3 regions of the Paenibacillus sp. sgz302190 genome follow, and region 2 is predicted to be linked to each of the others. Evidence: predicted binding sites of a transcription regulator. Region 2 holds the regulator's gene; each other region holds the start of a gene.
The links. The regulator Rex, encoded in region 2, represses fermentation and respiration genes when NADH is low (regulators of the CRP and FNR family bind a similar motif). The targets are predictions, from matches to a motif close to TTGTGAAATATTTCACAA.
Positions count from the first base shown of each region.

Region 1: a site for Rex is predicted at 3,738-3,755, ahead of AC6RNO_RS00975 (cytochrome ubiquinol oxidase subunit I). Genes of this name have one in related genera too.
Region 3: a site for Rex is predicted at 2,907-2,924, ahead of AC6RNO_RS34170 (cytochrome c oxidase subunit 2A). Genes of this name have one in related genera too.

Region 1 is NZ_JBZYAO010000001.1:192,027-198,759, reverse strand. Features, by position in the region: gene AC6RNO_RS00995 (extracellular solute-binding protein) at 1-622, opposite strand, end outside; gene AC6RNO_RS00990 (carbohydrate ABC transporter permease) at 692-1,564, opposite strand; gene AC6RNO_RS00985 (ABC transporter permease subunit) at 1,578-2,432, opposite strand; gene AC6RNO_RS00980 (helix-turn-helix domain-containing protein) at 2,717-3,538, opposite strand; gene AC6RNO_RS00975 (cytochrome ubiquinol oxidase subunit I) at 3,945-5,294, shown strand; gene AC6RNO_RS00970 (cytochrome d ubiquinol oxidase subunit II) at 5,291-6,307, shown strand; gene AC6RNO_RS00965 (ArsR/SmtB family transcription factor) at 6,322-6,702, opposite strand.
Region 2 is NZ_JBZYAO010000005.1:241,060-247,792, forward strand. Features, by position in the region: gene dinG (ATP-dependent DNA helicase DinG) at 1-2,579, shown strand, start outside; gene AC6RNO_RS09085 (redox-sensing transcriptional repressor Rex) at 2,576-3,196, shown strand; gene AC6RNO_RS09090 (hypothetical protein) at 3,211-3,555, opposite strand; gene AC6RNO_RS09095 (inorganic phosphate transporter) at 4,390-5,388, opposite strand; gene AC6RNO_RS09100 (DUF47 domain-containing protein) at 5,411-6,037, opposite strand; gene AC6RNO_RS09105 (amidohydrolase) at 6,270-6,733, shown strand, end outside.
Region 3 is NZ_JBZYAO010000055.1:12,020-18,752, forward strand. Features, by position in the region: gene adhE (bifunctional acetaldehyde-CoA/alcohol dehydrogenase) at 1-283, opposite strand, end outside; gene AC6RNO_RS34160 (cbb3-type cytochrome c oxidase subunit I) at 520-2,184, opposite strand; gene AC6RNO_RS34165 (cytochrome c oxidase subunit II) at 2,220-2,690, opposite strand; gene AC6RNO_RS34170 (cytochrome c oxidase subunit 2A) at 2,712-2,837, opposite strand; gene mobA (molybdenum cofactor guanylyltransferase) at 2,958-3,563, opposite strand; gene AC6RNO_RS34180 (chromate transporter) at 3,818-4,342, opposite strand; gene AC6RNO_RS34185 (chromate transporter) at 4,361-4,996, opposite strand; gene AC6RNO_RS34190 (FMN-dependent NADH-azoreductase) at 5,937-6,572, opposite strand; gene AC6RNO_RS34195 (YjcZ family sporulation protein) at 6,708-6,733, opposite strand, start outside.

The DNA of each region.
Region 1 (6,733 bases), on a different contig from region 2:
TTTGATACCACTCGTCCGTTGTCGTTGGCAGCGGCAGATTCAATTTATCCAGCCAATCTTTACGAACGATTGTTGTCGTTTGCGATTGAATGACCCGCAGCGCCGGAATGGTATACTGCTTGCCGTTAAAAACGCCGTCCTTCAACGTAGGAGCAAGAACTTTCTTCAACTGTGGACCGTATTTGTCGATCGCCGGCCCGAGATCTGCGATACCGCCGCTTTGCACGTAGCTTTGAACGGTTGGCTTGTCATACGTAAAAACGAGATCCGGGGCTGTTCCTGATGCCATCAATACATTCAGCTTCTTGACTTCCTCAGAGCGAGGAATGGTGACGAACTTGACAGTAATGTTGTTCGGATCGCCAAAGTTTTTCTGGATGTACTGCGTCATGAAATTGTCAGTGATTGGCGGGGCGCCTGCCGGCGCATTACTTCGATCAAACAGCTCGACCGTTAAAGTGATCGGCGGACCCTTCGGGGTCTCGTTCGCCGCTGGCGAACTTCCCGGAGTGGTCGAGTTACTTGAGCTGTTTTGCGAGCTGCTGCAGCCTGCAAGCGAGATAGCGGTCGTCGCTAAAACTGCCATTGCTACGTTAATGGTTTTGCGAAATTTGACTCGCATGTTTGTATCCTCCCTTTAATCTGTCGAATGTATAGTGAATTCAACCGCTTGAAACGGTCGAGACAGCTATCAGCCTTTTACTGCACCTACAAGCATGCCTGAGATAAAATAACGTTGGAGCCACGGGTATACGAGTAGAATGGGCACCGTTGCGAACATGATGCTCGCCGCCTGCAAGCTCTGCGGCACCGGGGCAGAGCCTCCAAAGCCTTCTTGGGCAGTGGCGTCGTTCACCTGGCTGTTGATCACGATCTCATAAAGCTTCTGCTGAATCGGATAAAGATGTGAGTCGTTGATATAGAACAGCGCATCCTGAAACATGTTCCATCGATCGACCGCCGAATAAAGAGCCAATGTCGCTATAATCGGCAACGACAGGGGCAGCGCGATCCGTATCAAATAACGGAAGTGCCCGCATCCGTCCATCCAGGCGGAATCTTCTAATTCAGCCGGGAGCTGAGAGAATGAAGTTTTTAAGATAATCAATAAGAAAGCATTGATAAGCAAAGGAATCACTAGCGACCAAACACTGTTCAACATATGCAGCTGTTTAATCAACAAGTAATTCGGGATAATCCCAGGATTAAAAAACATCGTGATGATAATGAGGGCAAACAACAAGTTCTTTCCCTTGAAATTCCGCCTGCTAAGCGGATAGGCAGCCAAGATAGTGGCGATCAAACTCACGCCCGTATAACCGGTCACGAGCCAGACCGTAAACATTAGCGAGCGAATCATACTCATGTCGCCAAACACGTTCTTGTACGGTTCGAAATTCAAATCAATTGGCCACAAAGTCACTTCGCCGGACATAACAGCCCGGTTGCCGCTAAGCGATAGAGCAAAAATATGAAGCATCGGCACAACACAGAATAAACAAAAGATGCCCAGCAGGAACATAATAATGATATTGCCGATTTTCTCAGTCGGATTTTGAATCATGGATGTACCCCCTTTAGAAAATGCCCTGATTGTTGATTTTTCTCGAAATGAATTCTGCTGACAGAAGGAGAATCAATCCGACTACAGATTGGAACAAACCGACGGCCGTTGCGAGAGTGAATCTTGCCGACTGAATCCCTACGGAATATACATAAGTGCTGATTACTTGGGCGTAGTCCATAACATACGAATTTTTCAGCACATACGGCTGCTCGAAGCTAATGTTGGCCATATTGCCGATTTGAAGAATGAACAGGACAACGATCGTCGGCTTGATGCCCGGCAAAGTGACATGCCAGATCTTGCGCATCCGGGTTGCGCCGTCCACTTCTGCCGCTTCATACAATTCCTTATTGATTCCTGTAAGCGCTGCGAGGTATAGGATCGTTCCCCATCCCGCATTACGCCAAACTCCGGTCCCCACATAGGTTGTAATCCATAGCACCGGTTTCTCCAAGAAAGGAATAGGGGAAGCGCCAATCGCCGTCAGCATATGATTGATCGAACCGTTATTGGTTGAGAGCAATTCAATGGCCATTCCCCCTACGATGACCCAGGAAATAAAGTGGGGCAGATACATCAATGTCTGGCTTACCTTTTTGTACCATTGAACCCGCAACTCGTTCAGCAGAAGCGCTAAAATAATGGGAACTGGAAATGTGAGCAAGCCAAGCACGTTCAACATCAAAGTGTTGCGAAGCGCCTTATAAAACTCGGGCATGGCGAAGATTTCTTTAAAGACTGCAAACCCTACCCAAGGACTGGCCCAAACGCCCTTGAATATGTTGTATTCTTTGAAAGCAACCATAACGCCAGCCATCGGAATGTACTTGAAAATGATGAAGAATGCCATCGGAACGACCATCATGATGTAGAGCGGCCATTGTCGTTTCAAATAGGCGATGCCACCTCCTTTGACTGCAAGAATGGAGGTTTTCGTGCTTGCTTCCGTTTTCATTACATCGTTCCTCTCCATTTGGTGTACTCTCCTTTTTGTATTTTTTATATTTGAATTGTAATTTTAAGCGCTTTCAATATCCATGGACAAACTTTTAACCGTTTGTATTAATTATGGATAACATTTTTATTAAACTCCCCTATCTTTGCATAAAAAAAGACCTATCGCTGCTTCCGCGATAAGTCCGATTTATTCTACTTGTTTAGGGTTTCAAATTCCTGCCGATCAGATCTGCTATTTTCTATTAAAATTCTGGAGGGGGGAAAACCCTTTATTTTTTTGAATAGCTTGCTGAAATAATAAATGTCTTCAAAACCGCATTTATAAGCAGCTTCCCGAACGGTAAACTCACCGCTAAGGAGAATATTCTCAGCATTGTTGATTTTCATTCTATTGATATACTCTTTAACGGATGCCCCCATGTATTTCTTAAATAGAGTTCCAAAATACGCGGTAGTCAAGCCGGCAACAGATGCCAGCTCCTCAACTTCAATTTGATTCTGCAAGTTGCTTAAAATGTATCTAATAGATTTCTGAATGCGTTTGTCTATATTCGCATTGTTGTCTTTATAGTACAAAGACTTGAAATAATAATGAAGAATCAGAAACAGCAATGCACGCGCTTTCAATTCATGACCTTTATTTTTCTTTAACCATTCAAATGTCAACTCATTGTACAATGAATGCAATTCTTCTGGCTCGTCGATATGTGAAATTAAAGGAAACGGCAAATGAACGTCCTTGCCTTCCAGATCATAGAGTTGGATGTTCAGTGCATAACTGGTCATCAAATTTGTGGGGTCAGTGGTTGCGCTTCGGCGGCTGCCTTTAGGAATACATATGAGATCCCCTTGATTGACTTCATGGACAGTGCCATTAATGGAGTAGTAAGCCCTTCCCTTAAAAATATATGTTAAATCGACAAAATCTGTCGTCGCATCTTCAATAATCCAAGTGGGTGTGGAGTGTCTGTTGATGAATAATTCAATTCGAGGATTAATTTCGACATATTCCATAGAAATTATCCTTTCTAATATAAAATTATACAATTAACCCAATACCTACTGATTGAATATATTATATTATGATCTTTTTGTGGATTCAAGGAACTCTACATGGAAAGATATAGGGACATGCTGCCGAAGAAGGAAATTTCAAATCCCCCCCTTTCGTTTTGAATATTGTAAAACTTTGTTCAATGCGTCTTCACAGTTTATGTGAAATAAATCACAACCATACGGTAATATAAAACTAAGCAGTCCCAACATGATGATAAGAAGGTGATCCGCTTGAGCCCGTCGCAAAAACACGAAAAACGCCTCATGATTTTAATGTTTGCCGTCGCTTTTGTAATGCTTGCCTCTTTTGTCAGAAAGCTTTTTTGAAACCCGCCAACACCATGCCAAAAGGAGATGAAACCTTATGCCTAACTACGATCCCGTTTTTTACAGCCGCATGCTCACGGAGCTTACTTTATCGTTTCATATCATTTTCGCAACGATCGGCGTCGGCGTGCCGGTGATGATTATGCTCGCCGAACTTGTCGGCATACAGCGCAAAGATCCTTACTACACGCTGCTCGCACGCAGATGGGCGCGCGGATTTGTCATTACCGTGGCCATTGGCGTCGTAACCGGGACGGCCATCGGCCTCCAGCTCAGCCTGCTTTGGCCGAATTTTATGAAAATAGCCGGTCAGGCCATCGCCCTGCCGCTTTTTCTGGAAACGTTCGCCTTTTTCATCGAAGCGATTTTCCTCGGCATCTATTTGTACACCTGGGAACGGGTCAAACCGAAGCTTCATTTGCTGCTTCTGGTGCCGGTCGTTTTGGGCTCCTCGGCTTCCGCATTTTTTATTACAACGGTTAACGCGTTTATGAATACTCCCCAAGGATTCACCTTGAAGGACGGAATGATTACAAACGTGAAGCCGCTGCTCGCGATGTTCAACCCTTCCATGCCGACCAAAGTGGCCCATGTGCTCTCCTCGGCCTACATGACCGGCGCTTTCATACTGGCAGCTATTGCCGCCTACTCGCTTCTCCGAAAAAGAGGCGACGCCGTATACGCCAAAAAAGCACTGAAACTGACGGTCGCCGCAGGTCTCATTTTCTCGCTGGCTACCGCCTTCATCGGGGATTTGTCGGGGAAATTTTTGGCCAAAAACCAGCCGGAAAAGCTGGCCGCAGCCGAATGGCATTTCGAAACTTCCACGAATGCGCCGCTCGTGCTCGGCGGTATTTTGACGGAAGACCGTGAGATCAAATACGGGTTGAAAATCCCGTACGCGCTCAGCATTTTGGCCGGAGGCACACCGGGTGCGGAAGTCAAAGGACTGAACGATATTCCGGAGGATTTGCGCCCTCCGCTGTACGTTCATTATTTTTTCGATATCATGGTCAGTATTGGCATGTTTACGATTGTCGCGGCGGTTTTGCACCTCTGGTTTTCCCGCAAAGCCTATGGCAAGCCGTATCCGAAGTGGCTGCTGTTCGTCATTATTTTGTGCGGACCGCTGTCGATGATCGGGATTCAATCCGGATGGTTTTATGCGGAGGTCGGACGGCAGCCCTGGATTTTGCGCGGGTATATGAAGGTTGCGGAAGCAGCCACGTCTTCCCAACAGGTCGATACGATGCTGCTCCTGTTTTGTCTGCTGTATCTGGTGCTGGCGCTGACTGCGGTTAAAGTACTGTCCAAGCTTTTCCGAAAAAACAACGTCTCGAACGAGCTAATCGCGCTTGGCATCGCAAAGGAGGGCGGTCAACGATGAATTTGGAATTATTGGGAATAACGGTGTTATGGATATTTTTGTTCGGTTATTTGATTGTGGCATCCATCGATTTCGGCGCAGGATTTTTCAGCTACTATTCCGTGATCACGATGAAAAAGCATATCATTCATAAAGTCATCGAAAGATACTTGTCGCCCGTCTGGGAAGTCACCAACGTCTTCCTCGTCTTTTTCTACATCGGCATGGTCGGCTTTTTCCCGGAAACAGCCCGCTATTACGGGACTGCGCTGCTCGTTCCGGGCAGCATCGCCATCGTCCTGCTTGCCGTCAGGGGAGCCTACTATGCGTTCAGCACGTACGGTTCCAAAGACAACAAATGGTACATGCTGATCTACGGCGCAACGGGCCTGCTCATCCCGGCGACGCTGTCCGCGGTGCTGATCATTTCCGAAGGCGGCGTTGTTTTCGAGCGCGGCGGAGACATCGTCATGGACTGGAGCGCGCTTCTCGGAAGCACGTACACCTGGGCGGTTGTCCTGCTGGCGCTTGTCAGCGTGCTATATATTTCGGCCATGTTTCTGAGCTACTATGCTCACAGGGCGCACGATTTGCCGGCGTTCAAAATCGTACGCGGCTACGCCCTCTTTTGGAGCGCTCCGACCATCGCAGCCAGCCTGTTCGTATTTTTCGCGATCAGCAGGCAAAATCCGGACCATTTTCGGAGCATGCTCGATCTGGGCTGGATGTTCGGCGCTTCACTGCTCTGTTTTCTGGCCGCCGTCTGGCTGGTCTGGAAGCAGCGCCGGCTTGGGCTCGCTTTTATCATGGTCATTTTGCAGTTTGCGTTCGCCTTTTTCGGTTACGGAAAAGCCCATTTGCCGTACATTCTTTATCCGTACATTACGATCCACGACAGTTTTACCAACCCGTCTATGGGCATGGCGCTGGTGATTGCCTTTATTGCGGGACTGCTTATTTTGATTCCGTCCCTAATCCTGTTAATGCGCCTGTTCCTCTTTGACGCCGATTATGTGCAGGGCAAGCGGGCTTGAGCCAGGCCGGTCGGTCAACTATGTTTGACGTGCTGGAGCGTCTGCGTAAAAATTTGCTCGATATGGCTGTCATCAATCGAATAAAAAACCGTCTTCCCCGCCTTGCGCCGTTTGACGATCCGCAAATTGCGCAGGTAGCGGAGCTGGTGGGAGACGGCAGATTGTCCCATGCCGAGGATAACCGTTAAATCGTGGACGCATAGCTCGCCCTGCAGCAAAGCGTAGATCAATTTAACCCGCGTCGGATCTCCCAAAGCCTTGAAAATATCGGACAAATCCGCCGCGGTAGTTTCGGAAATCATTTTTTCTTTAATTTCGGCAACATTGGATGTCCCTTCGCAGGAATCATCGCACTGCTCTTGAAATGGTGTTATTTCTGCGTGTACGTCCGCCATTATGACCGCTCCCTCTTTTTTCTGATTGATT
Region 2 (6,733 bases):
AGAAAGGCTTGACGAAATGCGGATTTCCTCCGTTTTCGGGCCGCGTGCTCGATACGATGGATATGCTGCGCATGCTGTTTCCGTCGACGCCGAGCTTGCAGCTTGGCATGGTGGCGGACATGTTCGGACTGGATCATGAGAGGCCGCATCAGGCCGACAGCGACGCCGAGGTTACCGCTTTGATCTGGATCATTTGCATGGAGCGCATACTCGGTCTTCCGCTCTTGACCGTGCAGCGGCTCAGCCACATATTCGAAAGCGGTGCCAGCGATTTGGGCTGGTTTTTGGATGAAATCCGCGCCTACAAGGAAATGAATACGAGCATCGATACCGATACTCACCGTTATTTCCGGCAGTTTACGATGAACGTAAGCGATTGGGGCGAGGACGAAGAGGAAAGAGACGCGCAGGACATTCGGAAGCTCGGTGCTGCTTTTTCCGAATTTCATGACAGTTTGAAGCAGGCGCTTCAGCAGCGGTTTGACGTGTTCGAGGACCGCCCGGCGCAGGAGCAGATGATCCATGAAGTGGAGCAGTCGCTGGAGGCCGACACGCATTTAATGATTGAAGCGGGTACGGGTACCGGCAAATCGCTGGGCTACCTGATTCCTGCGCTGTATTACGGAATCAAACACGATAAAAAAGTGATCGTCAGCACGCATACGATTAATTTGCAGGAACAGCTGCGCGAGCGGGATATTCCGCTGCTGAAGGACATTTTTCCGATACCTTTTAAAGCGGCCGTATTGAAAGGCAGAAGTCATTATCTTTGCTTGCGCAAGTTCGAAAACAAGCTGGTCACGCGCGATTACGAGTACGGCAAGGACGACTCGGTCACAGCGGCTCAAATGGTCGTATGGCTCAGCGAAACGAAACACGGGGACGAAGAGGAGCTGAATTTCGGCAATAAAGGCGCGCAGTTCTGGCATTCGGTGGCCAGCGATACCGATTCCTGCCTGAACCGGATGTGTCCCTGGTTCAAAAAATGTTTCTACCACCGCGCCCGCCACGATGCGAACACGTCAGATGTCATCATAACGAACCATTCGCTGTTGTTTACCGATATGAAGGCCGAGAACCGCCTGCTACCCGGCTACAAGCATCTGGTCATCGACGAAGCACACCACTTTGAAGAAGTGGCCAGCAAGCATCTGGGGATCGAGCTGCACTCGGGCGCGTTTTACCATTCTTTGCAGTGGTTGTATAAAGACAACCGCAGCGGGCAGCTGCCTATGCTCCGCTTTCGTCTTCAGAAGGCGGCGGAAGAGCAGGAGAGAGCTTTGGCCTGGAGCGCAGCGATAGACGGTTTGTACCCGAAAATCGTGCAGATCAAGGAAGACTGGGAGCGTTTGAGCGAAGGGTTGTACGAGCTGCTTACGGCAAAAAGCGACCCGTCGCAATCGGAGAACTCGCAATACGTGCTGCGCATGAAGCCCGAGGCGCTGCCGGCGCATTGGAGCGAGCTGACGATGATGGAGGACAACATTTATTTGAGCATGAACGATACGCTCCGCACGCTCGACAAAATGCTGAGCGAGATCAAAGAGATGCAGGAAGTTCTGGAAGTCCAGAGCATCGTGACGGATTTGAACGGAACTTTGAAGGAGCTTTACGGGCACCGGGATGCGCTTCATTTTTTCATGAAAATGGAGGATCAAGGTTACGTATACTGGATGGAAGCCGGCACGTATTCCAAGAGCAAGTCGCTGCAGCTGATCAGTGTGCCGACGGATGTGAGTCCGCTGCTTCAGGAGCATTTTTTCAAAAATAAAGACAGCATCATTTTGACTTCGGCTACGTTATCCGTGAACAAATCGTTCCAATACTCGGCCGATCAGCTCGGTTTGCAAATTCCCGCCGGCGAAGAGGCCGGCAAGCTCAAAACGGTGCAGCTTCCGTCCCCGTTCAATTACAGGGAGCAGGCGCTGGTCTGTATTCCCAGAGATTTTCCGACGATTAAAGGCCCTTCCGGGGACGCCGTTTTCATACAAGCACTTATCGATTCTTTAAGCAATGTCGCTTTGGTTACCAACGGCCGAATGCTCGTGCTGTTTACATCCAACCGGATGTTAAAGCAGATTCATGCCGGCATGAAGGAGCGGTTAAAGCCGCATGGGATTACCGTGCTTGGACAGGGCGTAGACAGCGGCAACCGCAGCAAGCTGACCCGCATGTTCCAGGACCACCATTCCTGCGTGCTGCTGGGTACAAGCTCGTTCTGGGAAGGCGTGGACATCCCGGGCGATGCGTTGTCCTGCTTGGCTATTATTCGGCTTCCGTTTCAGCCTCCGAATCACCCGCTCATTGAAGCCAAATGTGAAAATATTAAAAAGCGGAACGAAAATCCGTTTATGAAATTTTCCGTGCCGCAGGCGGTCATTCGTTTCAAACAAGGATTCGGGCGGCTCGTGCGGCGGGCTACGGATAAAGGAATCGTTATTATTTACGATACCCGCGTTATCGATACGCAGTACGGCAAATATTTTCTTTATTCGCTGCCCGGTCCGAAGATTGAACATATGACGACGGAACAAATGATTCCAAGAATTGAGGAATGGATGGGGGAGGCGCAGCGGTGAAGACACAAAAAATATCCGAAGCTGTAGTCCGCCGGCTGCCGATTTATTTGCGGTTTTTGAACGAGCTGGCGATGAAAAATATTATGACGGTCTCGTCGCAGGATCTGGGGCAAAAGCTCGATTTGAACCCCGCGCAAATCCGCAAAGATTTGGCCTATTTCGGGGAATTCGGCAAAAAAGGGATCGGCTACGACGTCGGCTATCTCATCGAGAAGATCAGGCAGATCTTGAAGCTGGACCGCCATATCCGGGTCGCTCTGGTCGGGGCGGGCAACCTGGGGCGGGCACTGTGCAACTACAACACATATTTGCGCAACGATATGAAAATTGTCGCCGTATTCGACGCGATGCCCGAGAAAACGGGCGAGACGATCAATAATTTGATCGTGCAGCCGACGCACGAGCTGAAAGAAGCGATATCGCGGCTTGGCGTCAGAATCGGCATCATTACGGTACCGGCAGCGGAAGCGCAAAATGTGGCGAATCAATTCGTCGAAGCCGGCATTGAAGCGATTCTTAATTTTGCGCCGGTCATCATTAAGGTGCCGCCCGAAATCCGCGTGCACCATGCCGATTTCACGACCGAGCTGCAGAGTCTGGCCTATTATTTGGACTAGGCCAAGGGCTCGCGCTATGCGGAAATTTGCAGCAGGACGCAGGGGAAAGCTGCAGAAACCTGCAGAAACCCGCAGAAACCTGCAGAAACCCGCAGAAACCCGCAGAAACCTGCAGAAGAGAAACAAAACCCTGCAGAAGCCTCCGGAAGCTGGATCGGCGAAAAACTCGCATGGCAGCAGGCAGTACATTTGCTTAGCAACGTGGAGAAAACCTGCAAAAGTACAGTTTTTTGCTCGCTGATGCGCTGGATACGAAAAATTCCTGCAAATGTGCAGGCTTTTCGCCGCGAACATGGGCTGAGAAGCGTTTTTAGCGAAAATTCCTGCACAATCGCAGGCTTTTTGCCGAAATGAACCATTTCTGCTGAAACAGCCTGACTTTCGCAGGTTTTTTCTGTGCCAGGCTGCTTGTTCCAACGCCGTAACCCGTACAGGAGAGAGCCGTAGGTTACTGAAGAGTGATTGTGCCCCTTTTGGTTCCTCTACCCCGTTACTTTATCAACAGTCTGGTTTTCTACCCGTAATATGATGCGTCTCTCCAATGTATGTTTTCTCAGCAGCCTCTATTTTAACGAAAATAATGTACTCGTTTCCAACTTTTACGCTTTTAAAGCTTGAAATTGTTTCAGTAGACGATTGTTTTCATTCTGTGGGGATAACGTCTACGGCGTCATGGGAGTTTTGTAGGTTTTTCCGGCTGTCGAGCCAATTCGTTTCATTGGCGCGAAGTGCCGTCTTTGGGCGGACGGCAAAAAGAAGCGGAAACCGGTGAAAGTTCGGCTTTAAAACCGCTCCTGGTTGCGAAGCTCAACAAACAAAACAAATACGCGATCTTGCGCACACATCTAACGTGCTGTAGCCATTCAATTCGACGCAACGCTGAGAGTGGCTATGGTAGAGCGTTACAAGTGGCTCGTAGAACAACGCAAGGAGTGTGCAAGCGCACGTTCCAGAGCGCAAGCAGCGCACAAGCGCCTCACTCCACAGCCGTATGCAGCGTGCAAGCGCTCGCTCCACAGCCACATGCAACGCACAAGCGGCTCGCTCCACAGCCACATGCAACGCACAAGCGGCTCGCTCCACAGCCACATGCAACGCACAAGCGGCTCGCTCCATAGCCGCATTGCAGCGCCCCGCCGCGCTTTGCAAAAATAACAAAAAACCCGAGCCACATACTGGCCCGGGTTTTTCATCTAAAACAACTTAAACAACACGAAGTAAATCGAGTAAGACAAGACGATGCTGATCGGGATGGTAATGACCCAGGTCATGATCATTTTGCCGACGGTTGCCCATTGGACTTCATGGAAGCGCAGGACGCTTCCCGTTCCGATAATGGACGATGAAATGACGTGCGTCGTTGACAGAGGCATCCCCATATGAGTGGATGCTTGTATAATGATCGACGACGTCAAATCGGAGGCGAAGCCGTTGATCGGCTCGATTTTAATAATTTTGCGGCTGATCGTTTTGATGATGCGCCAGCCGCCGATGGACGTTCCGAGGCCCATGGCTGTAGCCGCGGCGATTTTTACCCATAAAGGCACATCCAGATCCGTTTGATAACCCGCTGCAACAAGCCCGAACACGATGATGCCCATCGCCTTCTGCGCGTCGTTGCCGCCGTGGGAGTAGGACAGCAGCGCGGCTGACAGTACCTGCAAAGAACGGAACATCCGGTTCAGCTTGGAACGCGAAGTGTTGCCCGACCAAAGGATGATATACTTAATCAGGATCATGATCACAAAGCCCGCTGCAAAAGCAATGATCGGCGATAAAATGAGGATGATGATAATTTCGGTGAAACCGCCCCAGTTCACGGAGCTCATGCCTGCTCCGGCAATTACCGCACCGGCCAGGGAGCCGAGCAGCGTATGCGAGGAGGAGGAAGGAATGCCGAAATACCAGGTCACAAGGTTCCAGATAATGGCGGCTATAAGCGCCGCGATTACAATTTCAACGCCGTGGTCGATTTTGGCCGGGTTGGCGATTTTGCCCCCGACTGTTTTGGCGACTTCGGAAGAGACGATCGCTCCGACAAAGTTCAGTACCGCCGCCATAACAACGGCGACCCGGGGGTTTAACGCTCTTGTAGAGATGGATGTTGCAATTGCATTCGCCGTATCGTGAAATCCGTTGATGAAGTCAAACAAAAGTGCGAGCGCCACGATAACGATTAGATAGGTTAACATGTTTTCCTCCTAAATCGTTTCCTCAAGAGTACCGAAGAACGACACTCTCCAGAATATTGGCCACATCTTCGCACGCGTCCGTTGTTTCTTCCAGTCTTTCATACACTTCTTTGAGTTTGAAATCTTCATAAATATCTTTTTTGGCGAGAAAAATTTGCCGTATGCCTTCGCGCATCAGCCGGTCGCCGTCGTTTTCCAGGCTGTTGATGGCAACCGTGTGCTCCGTAATTTGCATGTACTTTTTCTTGGCGAGCAGTTTGAACGCATCCAGCATATGTTGGCAGGAGTCGACGATAACCGCGGAAAAGTCTCTCATAAATTGATCGGTATGCGAAATGCCGAGGTAGTCGAAACGGGCGATCGTGGCTTCAATGCCGTCCGTGACATCGTCGATTTTGGAGGCGAGCTCCATGATGTCTTCGCGGTCCAGAGGAGTGATGAACACTTTGTTCAGTCCTTTGAAAATCTCATGCGTGATCGAATCGCCTTTATGCTCCAGGTCGTGGATGGCTTTTACATAATCGACGGGCGGTTTCTCACCCATCATCGCCGTACGGAACATTTGAGCGGTTTCCAAGGCATTCTCGGCAGACCCGATGAGAAGCTGGAGAAAATCGACGTCCCCTTTTCTAGTAAATAACGTTGTCATAAAACCCTCCCAATATTTTCTATATGTACAAAATTTTGATCGATTTTTGCTACAAAACAGACCAATTTGTTGAAAACTCACGAAGTTAAAAATATCATAACATTTATACGGAAAGCAATGCTAAATAACTTGGATTTTGCATTTGCCGGTTTTCTTGATTTTACGGGTGCGAAGTTGTACATTGGAAAAAGCGGTGTTCGTTAGAAGAATGCCTGGAGAGGAACCTTTACCTATGAAAAAAATGTGCATACGCAACGGAATATTTGTAACGGCGGATTCGTCCAGACCTGTTGTCAAAGGATGGATGGTTATCGAAGACGGCCGCATTGCTTATTTGGGCGAACAGGCGCCCCCTGCCGGAGAGCAGTACGATGAAGTGATAGACGGCACAAACAAGCTGTACATGCCGGGTCTGGTGAACACTCACGGCCATGCGGCGATGTCGTTGCTTCGCGGATACGGCGACGATTTGGCTTTGCAAATTTGGCTGGAGGAGAAAATGTGGCCGATGGAAGCCAAATTTTCTTCGCAGGATGTAAAATGGGGCACTTTGCTGTCCGTCGTTGAGATGATCAAAGGCGGCACCACAACTTTCGTCGATATGTACGACCATATGAACGAGGTGGCGCAAGCCGTCGAGCAATCGGGGATGCGCGGCTGCCTGACGCGGGGCGTCATCGGTCTGTGCCCGCCGGA
Region 3 (6,733 bases), on a different contig from region 2:
CGGTTTTGTTGTTCTTAATGCTGTGGTAGATGTACTCGGTCGCGAACAGGTTTTTCGTGATTTTGTCCTCGTACACGCCGCGCCCGGTCTCATCGACGGCCATCTTGGCCAGTACCATGTGCCGGTCGATGCCGGCCAGCGCCATTTGCTGAACGATGGCGTCAACCTGCTCCTGGTTCAGCTCGAGGAAAGCTTGCTGCGCTTTCTTCGCTTTTGCCACCAGTTGGTTCACTTCGTCTTTTGCGGAAATTTGTACGTTTACTTGGCTCTCTTTAACTGCCATCTTCTTCCACTCCTTTATATGATCAATAATGGGTGAATAACCTAATGTTGTGTTTGTTTCTACACAAAGAGTACCGCTTTTGGAGGGCTGCAACTATGAGAAAAATCACAAATGAAGCTTCGCAGGCGGCTATTTTCGTGAAGATATTGTGAATTATTTCACAATATCTTTGGAGAGAAAAGGCATTCCCCGGCTGACAAGCCGAAATGCCTTCTCTTTTCCTGCATCACCTGTCGTTACCAGGTAATAAATCCTTTGGAACCCGGTGCCGGATTCGTCACCATATCCATCAGCGGCAGCGTATAAGCGATGAGGATCAGCGCGGCTGACAAGCCGATCCACACGCCCCACCGCTCCAAATAAGCAGGGGTCGCTTCCGCCTGCTCCATCGGCTCGCCGATCGGATACTCCGTCTCCCCCCGGGGCGCGCGAAGCAGCGCGAATACGTTGTACACCATCATCAGCACCGCGATGAACAAAATCGTTCCGCCGATCGCCATCCATACGTAATAGGATGTCCAGCCTGCCGCGTCCGCATGATTTTCATAAGTGGTGTACGCGGTTCTTCTCGGAGCCCCGAACAGGCCCACTATATGCATCGCACCGGACATAAAGAACATGCCTATGCACCAGATAACCGTTTGAATCAAGCCAAGTTTGTTCATCCGCGGGGTCAGCACGCGCCCCGTCACTGCCGGAAGCAGCCAGTACGCAATGCCGAAAAACGTCAGCGCCACGCTCGTCGCAACCGTCAAATGAAAATGCCCCGTCACCCACAGCGTATTATGAACGACCGCATTCATCTGGTTGCTCGCATTAATCAAGCCGCCCGCCCCTGCCGGTATAAAGATCAGCATGCCCATGAACGGCGCGAAAAAACGCACATCCTTCCAAGGCATCACCTTGACCCACCCGAACAAGCCCGTAGCCCCTTTGGCCCGCCCGTTCAATTCGAATGTGGCGAACAGGGAGAACGCCGTCATCAGCGACGGAACCACGACCATAAAGGTCAGCACGACCTGCAAATATTTCCAGAAAGGGCTGATGCCCGGCTCCATCAATTGATGGTGAAAGCCTACCGGAATCGAGAACAGCAGCAGCAAAATGAACGACAACCGCGCCAAAGCGTCGCTGTAAATTTTGCCGCCGATAATTTTCGGAATGATCACGTACCAGCACATGTAGGCCGGCATCAGCCAGAAATAGACGAGCGGATGTCCGAAATACCAGAACAGCGTGCGGCTCAGCATGACGTTAATCGTCTCCACCCAGCCGAACGACCACGGTATGAGCTGGATCAACACTTCGGCGGCTACGCCCAGCGTGGCGATTTGCCACATGAGAAAAGTGACGACGGACATGAAGGCGAACAGTGGAGATATCTCGCCCCGATTCGTTCTTTTCCAATAATTGTACTGATAAAACACGCCCCAGCCGCTGATCCAGCTCCCGACAACGACCAAAGCCAATGCGATGTAAAAATACGGAGAAGCTTTGAGCGGCGCGTAAAACGTGTAAAGCACGCTGGCTTTGCCCGCCAAAACCATCGCGACCCCAATGGCCGTGCCGGCCGTCATTAAGGCGAAGCCCGCCCACCCCATGCGGCGCACAATCGGCAGCAGCTTGCCTCCAAGCGTATAAGAAATGCCCGAATAGAGGAAGCCGATAATAAAATAAGTCGTAAAAATGAGCGCCATCAATACCCCATGGGCTGTCAGCAGCTCGTAATAGCCGATTCCGTACGGCAGCTTGACCGTCCCGCTGCGGACCATGCTCTGCAGCAGCCCCGCGATGCCGCCGATCAGCAAAGCGATGAACGCCACGATGATGTGAGCGACGACGAGCTTCCCGTCTTTCAGATCGAATTTCGTGCCGTTTCCGTGCAAATGCGCTACTTTCATGACCATTGCCACCCCCTTTTGCTTGCGTCCCGAATTCATTTGACGATAATCGTCGTTTTCATAAATTCATGCGCCCCGCCGCAGTATTCGTTGCACAGGATGAGGTACTCGCCCGGCTTTGTGAACGTATGGCTCACATGGCTGACCTCGCCGGGCACGATCATCATGTTCACGTTTGTGCCGGGAATTTCAAATCCGTGCACGACATCCTGGGTTGCCACGATAAAATTGATTTTCGCACCGACGGGCACCTCCATTTTGTCCGGAGCATACCCGAACGTGAACGCCGTCATCACAGCTTCGTACTCGTTGTCCCCGATTTTGCGGAGTCCGGGATTGTCAAAAGGAGCCGTTTCCTTCAGCTTGGCCGGATCGATCTGGTGATGGTGCTCGCTCGGGGGCTTGACGCCCATGGCAAAAGCGGACACGCCCAGCACGCCGAGAAACACGAACAGCATAGAGATGCCAATGGTCAACCAAATTTTTTCAAGCTTGTGAATATGCATGGCGATCCACCCTTCACATTTCTAGTTTCTGGAAATGAACAATAAATAAACGGCAACCCAGCTTGCAATCAAAAACGCGCCCAGCAGCAGTACGGCGGCAAACGTTCCATTCAAAACCGGTTCGGCCTTTTCCTTATTGTTATCCATGTCATCTTCCCCTCCATTTGTGGTCCAGCCTCTCATTACCTACATTTTAGTGTCCTTGATCCCCGCCCTCTGTGATATCGGTCACAACAACATCGAGCAAATATGAACAATCCGTTACCTTTACGTTTGGGGGACGGCCATGCGCTGCAAAGCTTCGTAATCGGCAGACGTCTTGATGCTGGCGACGAAATTCAATCCCACATCGCGCTCCTGCAAATAGCGGTCATCCAGCTCCCCCCAAAAAATGTGGTTGAGCAGCGCCGACATTCTCGTCTCCCCCCGCTGCAGCAGGCCGACGATCGCCTCCTTGCACTTGCGGTCATAAATGCCGTGAAGCGGATACAACCCTCCGGCAACCAAAGGCACGACGGCGTCAAAGCCGTCCTTTTTCCGCTCCCACAGCAGCTCCGCCGCCTTGCAGGAAAGAAACGGCATGTCGCAGCCGACAACCCACACGGACGAATGTTTGGCCAGAGACAAAGCCGCATGCATGCCGACGAGCGGACCCTGAGCCTTGTAGTAGTCCGTTATGATCCGAACCGAGCGGTCGAGCATGGGCAGGAAAGGCCGGACATCGTTCGTTACGACAATCAGCTCATCGCACAGTGGCTTCATCATTCTCATTTGTCGAATAATCAGCGGCTCGCCTGCAAAAGGAAGCAGCGCTTTCAGCTCCCCTTTCATCCGGCGGCCCGCTCCGCCTGCCAAAATGACTCCGGTCAGCATCTCCCTCACTCCCTTGCTATGTTAAAATGGGTTACGATATCTCAACTTTAGAACAGCGAAACCGTATTGTAAGTGAAAAAGATCACAGTTGCCACAGCAAACAGGGCTGCCCCATCGGCAGCTTTTGCTGCCAGTGGTTCAGCCCTGGTGAAGTCGGTCGGGTCGGTCTTCGGTCTTCGGTCTTCGATCTTCGGTCAACATGTTGTTTCGCCATGAATCGGCGAATGGTCAAAGCGCCAGTTAGCTGGCTGGCATCAGAACAGGATGATGCCTGCCAGTCCGGAAGCGACGATGACCATGAACGGATGCATGTTATGCTTCAGCACGCCGTAAATGCAGCCTGCGCAAATGAGCAGCGTGGCGAACGTCGACCACGTCAGGCCCATGCGCGCATTCAAGCCGAAATGCAGCGCGGCGTAGACGATCAGACCGGTAACTACTGGCCTTAATCCGTAGAAGGACGATTTGACCCAACGGTGCTCGTGCATTTTTTGGAAAAAAGCCGCCAGCAGGATAATAATAAGCAGCGACGGGAACACGATGCCCAGCGTCGACGCAATAGCCCCCGCCAAACCCTCCGCATGATAGCCGACAAGTGTCGCGGTATTGGTCGCGATCGGGCCCGGGGCCATGCCGGCCAATGTAACGATTTCCTGAAAATGGGCGCTGTCCGCCCAGCCGTACTTCGTAGCTTCATTCTGAATTAGCGGAATGACTGCATAGCCGCCGCCAAAGGAGATGCAGCCGATTTTGAAAAATGTGAAAAATAACTGCCACATCCCAGTTCACCTCTATGGCTAAATGTAGTATTCGGGAAACATGATTTCCGGCTTCGGATCGGGAGCGCTCGCTTTCTCGAACGGCGCGCTGACTCCGAGCATGGATTTGATTTTCACGGCAAGCACGCCAGCGATAATCCCGACCGCAATGATAAGTAAAGGATGAATAGGCGTTGCGATCAAAAGCCCTAGCGAAACGACTGCAACCGTAGCGGTCGTTTTATCGATCAGCGACGATTTGGCCATTCTATAGGCTGCAATCAATATAAGTGCGATAATTGCCGCGTGAATGCCTTTCAAGGCTGCTTCAACTTTTGGAAATGCGCTGAACAAAGAGTACATCGAGCTCAAAGCGAACACGATGACAACCGGCGGAAGCGTAATGCCGAGCACCGCCATAACCGCGCCGCCGACCCCGGAGAGCCTGTAGCCGATAAAAGCCGCTGAGTTGACGCCCACTCCCCCCGGCGCGGAACCGGCGATGGAAATCAGATCGCTCATGTCCGACTCCTTGAGCCAATTGCGCTTCTTGACGATCTCCCTTTCAATGATCGGGATCATCGCATAGCCGCCACCGAAGGTCGAAGGGCCGATTCGGCAAAACACCCAAAATATGCTCACCAGCATGGAAATCCGCTGCAACTGTTGTTTCATCACGATGTCACCTTCCTTAGCGTACAACCTTATTACATTCATTATAGCACCTTTATTCCATTTTGGAATGAAGATATCATCCAAAATCGATTCACGTTTGTTTATCGCCTTAATTATTTCTGCTTATAAGGAATTACACCCGCCTATTTATTTCAATTTGAATTAAAGTTGACTATTCAGGGTTGTTTTACGGGATTGCATGAAATATAGGAGCTGTCCCAAAAGTGTTCATATCGTACGGGATAAAAAATCGAGCAAAAGGACCTCAAAATCCACTACCAAGTGGAGAATGAGGTCCTTTCTTTAGGTGAAATTTCAAGGCAAAGCGGGGCACAGCCGCTCTTTCCCAAACCACGCCTATCCCTGCATAGGTTGGGGAGCTGAAGCGGGGGGACGAGGCAGGTTGTGCTTGGCTGGGGAAAACCTGCAAAAGTGCAGGCTTTTTTCATAAAAAAGGCTCATTTTGGCGAAAAGCCTGCGATTGTGCAGGAATTTTCGGTGTAAATGAGCCTGAGTCCTTGTTCGCGGCGAAAAGCCTGCACATTTGCAGGAATTTGTCGTGGTCAGCGCATTCATCGGGCAAAAACTGTATTTTTGCAGGCTTTTTTGCGTGGTTAGGCAGATTGTGCGACCGGCTCAGTTGGGTGGGTTGCAGGCGTTTCAGCGCTTCACTCGGACGGGTTCGGGGTGACGTCCACAGCGTCATGAGAGTTTTCGCTGGTTTTTCGGGCTGCCGAGCCCGCGAGCCTAGCCGCCTCCGCTTCGCAACCGCCGAGCCGCCGAAAATCCCTCCCCTTCCCGTGGTCGACCGGCGCCGTCATGCAGCGCAGCACCGTGCACTGGGAGCTGCGCGCGGCGCGACGGCCCTGCGCCAAGCAGCAAAAAGCCCGGCTTGCCCGCACGAGGCTGAGCTTGCCGGGATATTTTTGCCGCTGCGGGGTCAAAACGTTTTTGCCAGCTCCCGGGCGCGGCCGATCGCTTCTTCTTTAATCTGCTGGGCTTTATCGGCGAACTGATTATGCCCCTCTACAAATAGCCCCTGGAAATCCTTGATCCCGAAAAAGGACATAATAATGCTCAAATACCGGTGGCCCATTTCCATGTCCGCTGCCGGGCCTTCCGAATAGATGCCGCCCCGCGCCTGGATATGGAGCGCTTTTTTGTCCGGCAGCAGGCCTACCGGGCCGTTTTCCGTATAATTAAACGTTTTTCCGGCCGTGCAGATCGCATCGATGTAAGCTTTCAAAATCGGCGGGAACGAAAAATTCCACATGGGCGTTACGAATATATACTTATCGGCAGCGACAAACTGATCCGTCAGCTCGGACAGGCGGCTCACTTTCGCTTGCTCTTCGCCGCTCAATTCGGAATACTGCCGGCCGCCGCGCAGTTTGCCCCAACCGCTGAAGACATCTGCATCAATGTGCGGAACGTTTATTTGGTACAAGTCAAGATGGATAATTTCGTCGCCGGGGCGGGCGTCCCGATACGCGTCTACGAATGCTTTTCCGACTGCCATGCTGTATGAAGTCTGATGATCGTGGGGGTGCGCCGTAATGTGCAGAATTTTAGCCAATATTCACAGCCCTTTCTCTCTTATGATTTCAATTCATATATATTGTTTATAGAAAAAGGGCGGAATATTCGCGCCACGCATTGAAAAACACAAAAAACAGCCCGGAGGCTTGCGCTTGCCGGACTGCCTTTTCAGCTAAATTACTACGGAAAAAGTTGTCA